DNA from 2 places in the Cellulomonas sp. KRMCY2 genome. Region 2 is predicted to be linked to the other one. Evidence: riboswitches for the same ligand, from Rfam matches in the RefSeq annotation. Region 2 holds a riboswitch; the other holds the start of a gene.
The links. A riboswitch is a leader RNA that binds a small molecule or an ion and turns the genes downstream of it on or off. The one in region 2 is predicted to bind cyclic di-AMP.
Positions count from the first base shown of each region.

Region 1: another riboswitch for cyclic di-AMP. It lies ahead of K415_RS0117525 (C40 family peptidase); the one in region 2 lies ahead of K415_RS0103150 (C40 family peptidase).

Region 1 is NZ_JAGF01000001.1:3,714,379-3,720,405, forward strand. It holds gene K415_RS0117510 (TetR/AcrR family transcriptional regulator) at 65-757, shown strand; gene K415_RS0117515 (MFS transporter) at 762-1,976, shown strand; gene K415_RS23025 (alpha/beta-hydrolase family protein) at 2,023-3,897, shown strand; cyclic di-AMP (ydaO/yuaA leader) riboswitch at 4,031-4,211, shown strand; gene K415_RS0117525 (C40 family peptidase) at 4,213-4,956, shown strand; gene K415_RS0117530 (4Fe-4S binding protein) at 4,997-6,027, opposite strand, start outside.
Region 2 is NZ_JAGF01000001.1:627,344-633,370, reverse strand. It holds gene K415_RS0103155 (metal-dependent transcriptional regulator) at 1-582, shown strand, start outside; cyclic di-AMP (ydaO/yuaA leader) riboswitch at 695-853, shown strand; gene K415_RS0103150 (C40 family peptidase) at 904-1,611, shown strand; gene K415_RS0103145 (HNH endonuclease) at 1,783-2,382, shown strand; gene K415_RS0103140 (universal stress protein) at 2,462-3,511, shown strand; gene K415_RS0103135 (ABC transporter permease) at 3,575-4,420, opposite strand; gene K415_RS0103130 (daunorubicin resistance protein DrrA family ABC transporter ATP-binding protein) at 4,417-5,412, opposite strand; gene K415_RS0103125 (Lrp/AsnC family transcriptional regulator) at 5,462-5,965, opposite strand.

The DNA of each region.
Region 1 (6,027 bases), 3.1 Mb from region 2:
CTCTCTATGATGTACGGTGTCCGTTACGGTAACGTACGTTGTACACCCGGGGGGGTCAAGAGCCGTGAGCCACGAGCCGGACGCAGCGTCGCCCATCGACCCGGGCCGGACGCGACGATCCCGCGGCTCGCTGAACCCGGACCTCATCCTCCAGGCAGCCGAGGACGTCGCGGCCGAGGGTTTCGACGCCCTGACGATGCGGGCGGTCGCCGGCCGGCTCGGCGCCGTGCCGATGGCGCTGTACAACCACTTCGCCACCAAGGACGCACTGGTCGACGCCCTGCTGGACCGCGTGCTCGGCCGCTTCGAGCTCGAACCGGCGACCGGCGACTGGGTCGATGACCTCCGCCGATTCGCGCATGCTCACCGGCGTGTGCTGACCGGCCATCCGTGGGCCGTCGCGCCGCTCTTCAGCCGGCCGAACCCGGGGCTGGGCGCCGTCCGCATCGGCGAAGGCGCACTCGGCATCCTGCAGCAGGCCGGGCTCTCCGGTGCCCGCGCCGTGGCCGCCTTCAGCGGGATCATCGCCCTCAACTACGGCTGGTCGTCGTTCACGGCCCCGCGCACCCTCGACCCCGGCACGCCGGGCCGCGACGTCGGTGCCGCGCTCGCAGCACTCCCCCGTCGCGAGTACCCGCTCACCGTCGGAGCCGCCGACGAGCTGGCCTCCTACGGCAGCGACGCCCACTACGACTTCGTCCTGGACCAGCTCCTCAACGGTCTGCGCATGACCGCCCGCGCATCCTCCGGATCCTGAGCGGATGCCGGCCATGGACCCGGACCACAGGCCGGTTCCCCGGCGGCACGGGCGCGTCGTCCCGAACGTGCTGCTCATCGGGCTGACCAGCATGTTCGTCGACCTGAGCACCGAGATGGTCTATCCGCTCGTGCCGATCTTCCTGACCGCCACGCTGGGGGCCACACCCATGGTGGTCGGCGTGATCGAGGGGATCGCCGAGAGCCTCGCCTCGCTGCTCAAGGTCTTCAGCGGCTACCTCGGCGACGTCCACCAGCACCGCAAGCGCCTGGCCTTCCTCGGGTACTCCGGTGCCGTGGTCTACAAGGTCCTGCTGCTCGCGGCGACGTCCTGGGGCGGGGTCCTGCTCGCACGGGTCGTGGACCGCACCGGCAAGGGCATCCGCACTGCTCCGCGAGACTCGTTGATCGCGCAGTCCAGCGACCAGAGCAAGCTCGGTGGCTCCTTCGGGCTGGCCAAGATGCTCGACATGGCCGGGTCGTCAGCCGGCGCACTGCTCGCCCTCGTGGTGGTCAGCACCGGTACCGCGTTCCACCAGGCCTTCCTCTGGTCGATCGTGCCCGCCGTCATCGGCATCCTGATCATCCCTGCCGTCCGCGAGGAGCGGGTCGAGCGGCCCGCCGGCGTGCGGCCGACACTGCGCGGGGCACCCCTGGACGCACGCCTACGGCTGTACCTGGGCACCGTCTTCTTCTTCTGCCTGGGCAACTCCTCGAACGCGTTCCTGCTCCTCAAGGCAGCGGACCTCGGCTTCTCACTGACCCAGGTGATGCTCCTCTACCTGATCTTCAACGTCTCCGCGTCGGTCTTCGCGATCCCCTCCGGCCGGTTCTCCGACCGGTTCGGCCGCAGGTCCGTCCTGGTCCCCGGGTACCTGCTGGCCGGGCTGGTGTACCTCGGGCTCGCAGGCTTCACGTCCCGACCAGCCGTCGTGCTGCTCTTCGTCGTCTACGGCGCCTGCACGGCCTTCCTCAGCGGCGCCGAACGCGCCTTCGTCGCCGAGGCCGCGCCCCCGCACCTCCGTGGCACGGTGCTCGGCGTCTACGGCACGCTCCAGGGCATCGGGCTGCTCCTCGCCTCCCTGATCGCCGGCGCGATGTGGGTGGGCCTGGGCTCGGATGCCCCGTTCTGGTTCGGCGGCAGCCTCGCCGTCCTCGCCGCCGCAGCGACCGCGACGATCCTCGGCTCGGGCCGTCGCCGGAACGCCCGTCATGGTTGACAGTCGTCCGACACGATGGGGTGTCCGATCGTCGACAGGAGCGCTGATGAGGCAGGGTGACCTGTACGCGCGGCTGTCAGCCAGCCAGCGTGCCGGGATCGTTGCCGCATCGGCCTCGGTGCCGATGAGCCTGGTACCGCTCCTGCGACCGCGCTCGGCGACGGACCAGGGCTTGATCACCGGGCTCTCCTCAGCCATGAACTACGCACTGACGACAGTCGCGCACGATGTCGTCCTCGGCACCTCCCGTGGCGCGCTGCGCCTCGTGGGCGCGCGCATCGACGTCGGCAGCACGGCGCGCACGACCCTCGCGGTCGACCTCGTCGCCCTCGCAGCGTCGTCGGCGGTGCACGTCGCCCTCCCCCGCCGCGACGGCGAGGCGGCCGCCCGGGCGATCGTCCGGACCACGGCAGGTCGCATCCGAGCCGCCGCCGTCGCGGGCATCCTGCCGAGCGTGCTCGACGCCCTGCCGGGACGGGACCGGGCGATCGGCGCTGCCCTGCGTACGGTCCCCGTGACAGTGGTCGCGGGCGCGGGCATCTCCGCAGCGATGCAGCTCGTACGCGTCCGGCGCCTGCGCGCCGCGGGCGTCGACCCGGTCAACGGTCATGGTGCCCCGGTGGCGAAGTCGCTGGGCATCGGCGCGGTCACGGCGATGGGGGCGGTCGGCCTGGCCGCCGCGGAGCGTCGCATCGCGCACGCCGCGGACGCCGCCATCCGCCGGGTGACCGGTCGCGCCGGACACGGCTCCATCCCGAGCCACCTCGCGTCCGTCGCCGTCATCGGTGCAGGGCTCTACGGCGTCGGGGCGAGGTACTACCGACGGGTCGAGGCGGCAGCATCCGCCGTCGACGGGACGCTCGCAGCCCCCCCGGACTCACCGCACGTCAGTGGCGGCCCGGGCAGCGTCGTCGCCTGGGGACCGCTCACCCGCCAACCTCGTCGTCACCTGACGTCCGTCACCACGGCCGGCAGGATCGAGTCGGTGATGGGTCGGGCCGCGCGCGAGCCGATCCGGGTCTACGTCGGTCTCACGAGCGGGCCGACGGTCGCCGACCGCATCCAGCTGGCCCTGACCGAGCTCGAGCGCACCGGGGCCCTGGACCGGTCCGTGCTCGTGCTGGTCTCCCCCACGGGGACCGGGTACGTCAACTACGCAGCAAGCTCGGCCTGGGAGTACCTCACCGGTGGAGACTGCGCGTCGCTCGCCCTGCAGTACTCGCTGCGCCCCTCGATCCTGTCCCTCGACCGGGTGGACGACGGCCGGGAGCAGAACGGGGCCATGTGGACGGCAGTGGCGGAGGTCCTCGCCCGACGGGCCCCGGCCGACCGCCCACGCGTCGTCCTGTTCGGCGAGAGCCTCGGAGCCCACACCAGCCAGGACGCGTTCCTGCACACCGGTACCCGTGGCCTGCAGGCGCACTTCGTCGAGCGTGCACTGTGGCTCGGGACCCCGCACGCGAGCGGTTGGGCACACGAGGTCCGCGACCCCGCTCGCACGGACGTCCGGCCCGGAGAGGTCCTGCAGGTCGCCTGCGCCGATGACCTCGACCACCTCGATCCGACCGCTGCGGCAGCCGCCCGCTACCTCCTGCTCGCGCACGACGACGACGGGGTCAGCCTGTTCAGCCCGGACCTGCTCGTCCGAAGCCCCACCTGGCTGAGCGACAGCCGGCCCCCGGCGGTACCCGCTCAGGCCGGTTGGTCGACCCCGATCACCTTCCTGCAGACCGCCATCGACACGAAGAACGCCGTGGACGCGACTCCCGGGGAGTTCGTCGCCACCGGGCACGACTACCGAGCCGACATCGCCCGGGCGGTGCGCTTCGCCTTCGGCCTCCCGTGCACCGACGAACAGCTCGCCGACGTCGAGTCCGCCCTGCGCCGCGAGGAGCTGGACCGAGCCGCCACCTGGTCGTGAGGCGATCATCGGCGCTGCCGCCGGCCTCGGGGCGGTCCTGGAAGGGTGCCGGCGGTGGCGTGGTCGTTATCCATCCGTGACTTTCGGGGCTCCGTATGCCTACCATGTGCCCGCTCCGGGGTCCGGAGCGGCCTGAGGTGGACCGCCGAGTCCTGTCACCACCGAGGGTCCTGGTACGAGCTCGCTGGCAGGAGCGGGGGAACCACATCGTGGGCGCCGGTCATGGCGTCCTTGGGGTGAAGCCGGAGAGATCCGGCCGGGCGAACTCCCGTCCGAACCCGACAGCTCACCTCGTAGGCGACCGGAGAGGTTGTCATGCCTACAGGTCCGCTCCCCCCACGCCATCGCGCGGTCGGCATCGCCCGCAACCCGCTGCATGTCGCGGCAGCCGGCGTCGCCGAGTCGCTCGACCGGATCGGCCGTCGCGGCGTCGTCGCCGTCGGGGCCTCGGGCCTCCTGGTCTCGATGCTGGGCGCCCCGGCGTCAGCGGCGGTGCGCACGGACCACCCGTCGGTCGACACCCGCGCCCTGACCGCCTTGGCGCGCGAGGCGCTGGCCGTCTCGCCCCGCGTGTCGGTGCCCGCGGATGCCGTCTGGACGTTCGACGCCCCCGTGATCAGCGTCGAGGCGGACCCGCCGCCCCCGCCGCCTGCCCCCGAGCCGGTCTCGCGCAGCACCGAGCAGGCACCCGCGGCGGCCATCGGCGCCGCTGCCCCGGCCTCCGCGAACGGCAGCGCGATCGTCGAGATCGCCTCGCGCTACGTGGGCGTCCCCTACGTGTACGGCGGCACGACCCCGGACGGTTTCGACTGCTCAGGGTTCACGTCCTACGTGTACGCCCAGATCGGCATCACCCTGCCCCGCACCTCGGGCGACCAGCGGTATGCCGGCACCGAGGTCGCAGCCGCCGACGCCCAGCCCGGAGACCTGATCTGGTCCCCTGGCCACATCTCGATCTACGCCGGCGGCAACCTCCAGATCGACTCACCCGTGCCCGGCCAGGCGATCCAGATCCGGGAGATCTGGCAGTCCAACCCGGTCTTCATCCGGGTCGGCTGATCCGGGGCGGGTCGTCACGACCGCACCGGGTGCGGCGTCCTCACATGCGGTGGGCCATCGGCAGCAGGAAGAAGTAGACGTTGACGGCCCCGAGCAGGGCAATGATCACCGCGTACGGCACCACGGTGCCCCGGCGTCGGGCCGCAGTCCGGTACCGACGGCGGGCGATCCGCCCGGCCGTGTACAGCGAGGCGGCAACCCCCAGGGCCAGGAGCGCGAACTGCAGCGCCTGGATGGTGCCGGCGCCGACCAGAGCGGGATCGCCGACCACAGGCGCGTCGCCGAACAGGCCGGCGACCGTGTAGTACACCGAACCGCCCTCGGCCAGCAGGTGGAACAGGTTGTGGGCCAGGTGCCCCGCCACGTCCAGCGGGATCAGGGCGTAGCCGAAGCGGGCGAAGTTCTGTCGGGTGGTCTCCAGGTTCGTCCCCGCGGCGGCTCGTGACGCGAGGGCCAGCAGCCCGACGGGGAGGGTGACGGCGAGCGCGAAGGCGACCGTGAAGATGACCGGGTAGCTGGTGATCCCGGTGGTCGTCTCGATCCAGGTCAGCACGTCGTTCCAGACCTCGAGCATGGTGATGTTCTGGATCAGGACGATCCCCATGATCGCCATCGCGAGGTACGACTCTTCGATCTTGGGCTTGTTGATGAACCACAGCTCGCTGGTGGGCTTCCGCAGCCGCACCGCGATCGCGTCGTTGGGGCAGGACTTGATGCAGTTGGCGCACAGGTTGCAGTTGGCGCTGTCCTCCATCGTCCGGGGAAAGGTGAACAGGGGGCATCCGGCGACCTTGTCGTTGCCGTTGTAGCAGACTGCCTTGGCCTTGCACGTCCTGCAGATCTCGCTGTCCGCGCGCAGCTCGACCATGCCGACGCGCGCGTAGTTGCCCGACATGCCGCCGAGGAAGCACAGGTACCGGCAGAAGGTCCGGCGCTGGAAGAGGGCACCGGAGGCGATGACGGCCGTGGTCAGGATCAGGACCAGGACGCCTGAGCCCCACGGCGACTCCACCACACCCCAGACATGGTCCGCCCAGGTGATCAGGAGGAACGAGGCGTCGATGATCCAGA
Region 2 (6,027 bases):
GTCGTCAGCGGCGACCGCCACCTCGAGCTCACGGAGGCCGGCCACCTCAAGGCCACCCGGGTCATGCGCAAGCACCGGCTGGCCGAACGCCTGCTGACCGACGTGATCGGGCTGGACTGGGCCTTCGTGCACGACGAGGCCTGCCGCTGGGAGCACGTGATGAGCGACCGGGTCGAGCGCCGGCTGGTCGAGATCCTCGACCATCCCCAGCGCTCGCCGTACGGCAACCCGATCCCCGGGCTCGCCGAGCTGGGCGAGCACCTGCCGGCCGAGGGCTTCCTCGACGGGGTCATCAGCCTCGTCCACCTGGTCGACCTGCCGGCGTTCGCGCCGGGCAGCGAGCCTGCTGCGCCGCACGAGTCGGTCATCGCGCGGCTGGGCGAGCCGGTGCAGACCGACACGGAGCTGCTGGAGCGGCTCGCCGCGGCCGGGGTGGTGCCCGGGGCGCGCGTGACGATCGAGCGCGGCGAGGGGGTCGTCACCGTCGGCGTGCCCGGCGCGGAGCACGTCCTCGACCTGCCGGACGACATCGCGCGCCACGTCTTCGTGAGTGTGACGAACGAATCACTCGCCGTTCCGTGACCTGAGCGTGACATTTCAGCGAACGGTCGGGTACTGTCTGGGTTGCTCCTCCGAACCCTCCTCGGTGGATGCCCTCGGTCGGTTTCGCCTAGTCCTGCCACCGACTGAGGTTTCGTACGAACCGCTGGCAGGAGCGGGGGAACCACCATCGGGCGCCGGAGACGGCGTCCTTGGGGTGAAGCCGCGTGAGCACCGGAAACGGTGTGATCGAGGCCGGGTGATCTCCCACCCGAACCCGACAGCTCACCTCGTAGGCGTTCGGAGAGGTATCGCGTGACCGTCAGCCCCCCGCGTGCGCGCCATCGCGCAGCACGTCGCCCCGTGACCCCACTGGACGACTTCGCGACAGCCGCCACCGGCAGCTTCGCCTCCGTCGGCCGCAAGTCCGCTGTCGTCGCCGCCTCCGGTGGCCTGATGATGACGATGGCCATGCCGGCCTCTGCGGCCCCGGCCGAGGGCCCGTCCAACGTCCTTCCGGCCGTCGACGTCTCGGCCCTGACCGCCCAGGCCCGCGCCGCTCTGGCGACCTCGCCGATCGTCTCGGTCCCGGTGGACGCCGCATGGTCGTTCGACGCCCCCGACATCACTGTCGTCGCGAACCCGGAGCCTGAGCCCGTCGTGGTCCGCACGACGTCGACGTCGCGGTCCGCCGACCGGGTCGAGGTCGCGTCCAACCCGATCCCGCAGACCGTCGAGGGCAACGCCGTCCTCGAGGTCGCTGCCCGCTACGTCGGGACGCCGTACGTCTCCGGTGGCACGACGCCCGACGGCTTCGACTGCTCCGGCTTCACCTCGTACGTGTACGGGCAGCTGGGTATCTCGCTGTCGCACGCATCGGCGGACCAGCGGTACGCCGGCGTCGTCGTCTCACGGGCCGACGCGCTGCCGGGCGACCTGATCTGGTCCCCGGGCCACGTCGGCATCTACGCCGGTGGCAACACGCAGATCGACTCCCCGCGGCCTGGCAAGACGATCCAGTTCCGCGACATCTGGCAGAGCAACCCGATCTTCATCCGCGTCACCGGCTGACGGCGCAGCACCCGTACGGCACGACCCCGGACCGATCGGTCCGGGGTCGTCCTGTGTCCGACCGACGGCGGTCGCGCAGGTGTCTGTCGTACGCTGTCAGCGCTGCTCCACCAGCCGGACCCGCGCAGCCAGCCGGGGCCGACCGCTCCGGTCAGGGAGACCGCCGTGCTGATGACCCGCGAGTCGACGGGCGGTCCGCCTGCGCTCCCCGCCCCGCACCAGGTGCAGCACGGGCCCGCCGACGGGTCGGCCGCGGCCCGGGTGCATCCCTCCGCCGCCCTGCGTCGCGCGCTCCTGCTCAATGCGAGCCGCGAGCCGCTCTGCGTGGTGAGCGTGCACCGCGCGGTCAGCCTCGTGCTCAGTGGCAAGGCTGTCGTCCTCGAGACGGACGGTCAGCTGCTCCGCTCGGAGCGCTTGTGCCTGCCGGCCCCGCAGGTCCTGTGCCTGACGCGCTACGTCCATGTGCCGTTCCGGGGGACCGTCCCGCCCAGCCGGCGCACCGTCCTGCAGCGGGACGGGCACCGGTGCGCCTACTGCGCGGGACCGGCGGACACCGTCGACCACGTGCATCCCCGCTCGCGCGGTGGCCTGCACCAGTGGACGAACGTGGTGGCGGCCTGCTCGCGCTGCAACCACCGCAAGGCCGACCGGTTGCTGTCCGAGATCGGGTGGCAGCTGCTGATCGCACCGACGGTACCCCGGGGCGGGTCCGCGCTGCTCGCTGTAACGGTTCGCCCGCATCCCTCCTGGTCCGCCTACCTTGCCTCCTGACCGGCGCCCGCGTCGTTAGGACCCGCGGCGCGGCGATCCGGGGCAGACTGGCCCCAGGGGCAGTCGCACAGGAGGCAGCATGACTCACGAAGACGTGGTCCTGGTGGGTGTGGACGGTTCGCCGGCGAGCCTCCACGCAGTCGACTGGGCCGCCGCGCTGGCCAAGGTGCACGGCTTCGGCCTGCACCTCGTCTGTTCGTACTCGATGCCGTCCTTCACCGCTGCCGCGCTCGACGGGGGCTACGCCGCCCTCGACGACACGGCCATCGCCGAGGGCGCCCGTGCTGTCCTCGACGAGGCCGTCGCGCGCATCGCGCCGACAGGTGTCCGGACGACGTCGGCCGTGGCGACAGGCGATGCGGCAGCGATCCTGGTCGAGCTCTCCCGGGGTGCGGCGGCAGTGGTCGTCGGGACCCGTGGTCGCGGTGGCTTCGCCGAGCGGCTCCTCGGTACTGTCTCCTCCGCCCTGCCGGCGCACGCCCACTGCCCGACGGTCGTCGTGCCGTTCCGGCCCGAGAAACCCGCCGCGAGCTCGCGGGGTACCGGGACGACGCCGCAGGAGGCCGCCACAGGCCCGCAGGAGCCCGTCACGGGCCCCGAGGTGGCCGTCGCGGGCGGATGGGCGATCGGTGCACCGAGTGAGGACGCTGCGGGCCGGCCGGTGGTCCGCAGGATCGTGGTCGGTGTTGACGGCTCGCCCGCCGCGGAGGCTGCTCTCACCCGGGCGGTCCACGAGGCCGAGATCTGGGGCGCCGAGCTCACGGCGCTCGCCGCGGTCCCGGTCGGGACCGGTGCGGGCATCCTGGCCTGGCTGCCCGCCGCCGTCGACCACGAGGCCGTGCTCCGTGACGTCGCCGAGGGCCTCGACGTGGTGGTCGACCGTGCCCTCGCCGACCATCCGGGCGTCCAGGTCCGTCGGCACGTGCTGGACGGCACAGGTGCCGCGTTGCTGACCGAGTTCTCGTCGGCCGTCGACCTCGTGATCGTCGGGTCCCGCGGTCGCGGGGGGTTCGCCGGCCTGCTGCTCGGCTCGACCAGCCAGGCGGTGCTCCACCATGCCGCGTGCCCCGTCATGGTCGTCACGACCCGCGCGAGCGCCGAGGAGTGGTCGCCGACCGAGCTCAGCTAGGTGCGGCCGACCGAGCTCAGTCAGGTGGTGCAGCCGATCGCGGTGGTGCAGCCGACCGCTCGGTCAGTTGCGGTTGCGGTACAGCCGCATCGTGATCGGCGCGACCACTGCCGTCAGCAGCGCCGAGGCGACCAGCACCCAGGCGACCTGGCTCACGGTCGCGGTCCCGGCCATCAGCCCGCGGATGGCGGTGACGAGGTGGCTGACGGGGTTGACGCCCACCCATGCCTGCAGGAACGGCGGCATGGTCGCCGGGTCGGCGAAGACGTTGCTCGCGAACGTGAGCGGCATCAGGATCAGCATCGAGGTGCCCATCACCGCGTTGGGTGAGCGCAGCACCAGCCCGAGCGCGGTGAAGATCCAGCTGAGTGAGAACGCGAACACCAGCAGGAGTGCGAGCGCGAGCAGGACGCCGGTGATGCCCCCGCCTGCGCGGAACCCGAGGGCGAAGCCGAGGCCGATGGTGATCGTTGAGGCGATCGTGTAGCGGACCGTGTCGCCCAGCAGCGCGCCGACGATCGGCGAGGGCCGCCACACCGGCAGCGACCGGAAGCGGTCGAAGACGCCCTTGGTGATGTCGGTGTTGATCGTGAACCCGGTGTAGACGGTGATCATGAGGACCGTCTGCACGAGGATCCCGGGCAGCAGGTACTGCAGGTAGGTCCGCACGTCCCCGGCGATGGCCCCGCCGAAGAGGTACGTGAACATCAGGGTGAAGATGATCGGCGTCAGCGTCACGTCGAAGAGCTGCTCGGGGACGTGCTTGATCTTGAGCAGGGCGCGCCAGCCGAAGGTCAGGGCGTTCGCGAGTGGACCCGGCCGCGGCGGCTGCTCGCGTGGCGCGATCGCGGCGCGCAACGGGTTGATCTCGACGGCCGCGCTCTGCTGGGTGGTGATCTCGCTGCTCATGCGACCTCCTCCTGGCGGCCTGTCGTGGCCTCGTCGTCGTCGGTGTCCTGTGCCGGATGGCCGGTCAGGGCCAGGAAGACCTCGTCGAGGCTCGGCTGGCCCAGGGCCAGACCGGCCACGTCGATGCCGGCGTCCAGCAGCGCCGGCAGCAGGTCGATCGCCGAGTGTGGACCGTCGATCCGGGACCAGAGCGTGAAGGAGTCGCCGCCGACCGCGACCGGCCCGCCGAGGGCCCGCTCCATCACCTCCTGCGCGAGGGCCCGCTGGCTCGCGTCGGCCACGGTCAGGTGCACCGAGCCGGAGCCGACCGACGCCTTGAGCTGGCTGGCCGTGCCCTCGGCGATCACCTTGCCGTGGTCGATGACGGCGATCCGGTCGGCCAGCTGGTCGGCCTCCTCGAGGTACTGGGTCGTGAGCAGGACGGTGGCGCCGTCGGCGACCAGCACCCGGACGATGTCCCAGACCTGGTTGCGGCTGCGCGGGTCGAGGCCGGTGGTCGGCTCGTCGAGGAACAGCACACGCGGGCTGGTCACCATGCTCGCGGCCAGGTCGATCCGGCGGTGCATCCCGCCGGAGAAGGTCTTGACCTGACGGTCGGCGGCCTCCTCGAGGTCGAAGGCGTGCAGCAGCTCGGCGGCGCGGCTGCGGGCAGCAGGCCGTGAGTAGCCGTACAGCCGGGCCAGCAGGACGAGGTTCTCGGTGCCGGTCAGGTCCTCGTCGACCGAGGCGTACTGGCCGGTCAGGCCGACCAGCCCGCGCACGGTGTCGGCGTCGTGCACGACGTCGTGACCGAGCACCCGGGCCGACCCGGCGTCCGGGCGCAGCAGGGTGGCGAGCATCCGCACGGCCGTTGTCTTGCCTGCGCCGTTGGGGCCCAGGACGCCGTACACGGTGCCTGTGCGGACAGCGAGGTCGATGCCGTCGACGGCCTTGGTCGTCTTGAAGTGCTTGACGAGGCCGTGTGCCTCGATGGCGAGCTCGGTGGACGTCATCGGTCCATGGTGCATCGGGCCACTGACAAGGAACAGTCCCTATCGACCCCTATCGACCCGAACCGGGCAGCTGGGTGCGCCGGACGAGCGGGGTCAGGACGACCGTCGACCGGGTGCGGCGCACGAACGGCTCGGCGTTGATCCGCTCGACCACCGCGTCGAGGTGCCGGACGTCGTGCGCGCGGACGCTCACGACGGCGTCCGCCTCGCCCGTCACGGTGCTCGCGGCGACCACCTCCGGGTAGCGCGAGAAGGCCTCGCGCATCGTGGCCGGGCTGGTCGAGCCGGTGCAGAACACCTCGACGTGCGCCTCGGTGGCCCAGCCCAGCGCCGCGGGGTCGAGGCGCACGGTGAAGCCGTCGATCACCCCGCGGGCACGCAGCCGGTCCACGCGGCGCTTGACGGCCGAGGCGGACAGGTTCACCTGCGCGCCGATCCGGGCGAAGCTCGCGCGCGCGTCCTGCGCGAGCTGGTCGAGGACGGCGGCATCGATCCGGTCGAGCGGCCCCGTGGTCGGGGTGGCGTCGACCTGGTCGTCGGCGGCGGGCGGCATGGGCACAGCATGCCCGATGCCGGGCGGTGCTGGGTGGGTGTCGGGCAGTGCCGGGTGGGGTG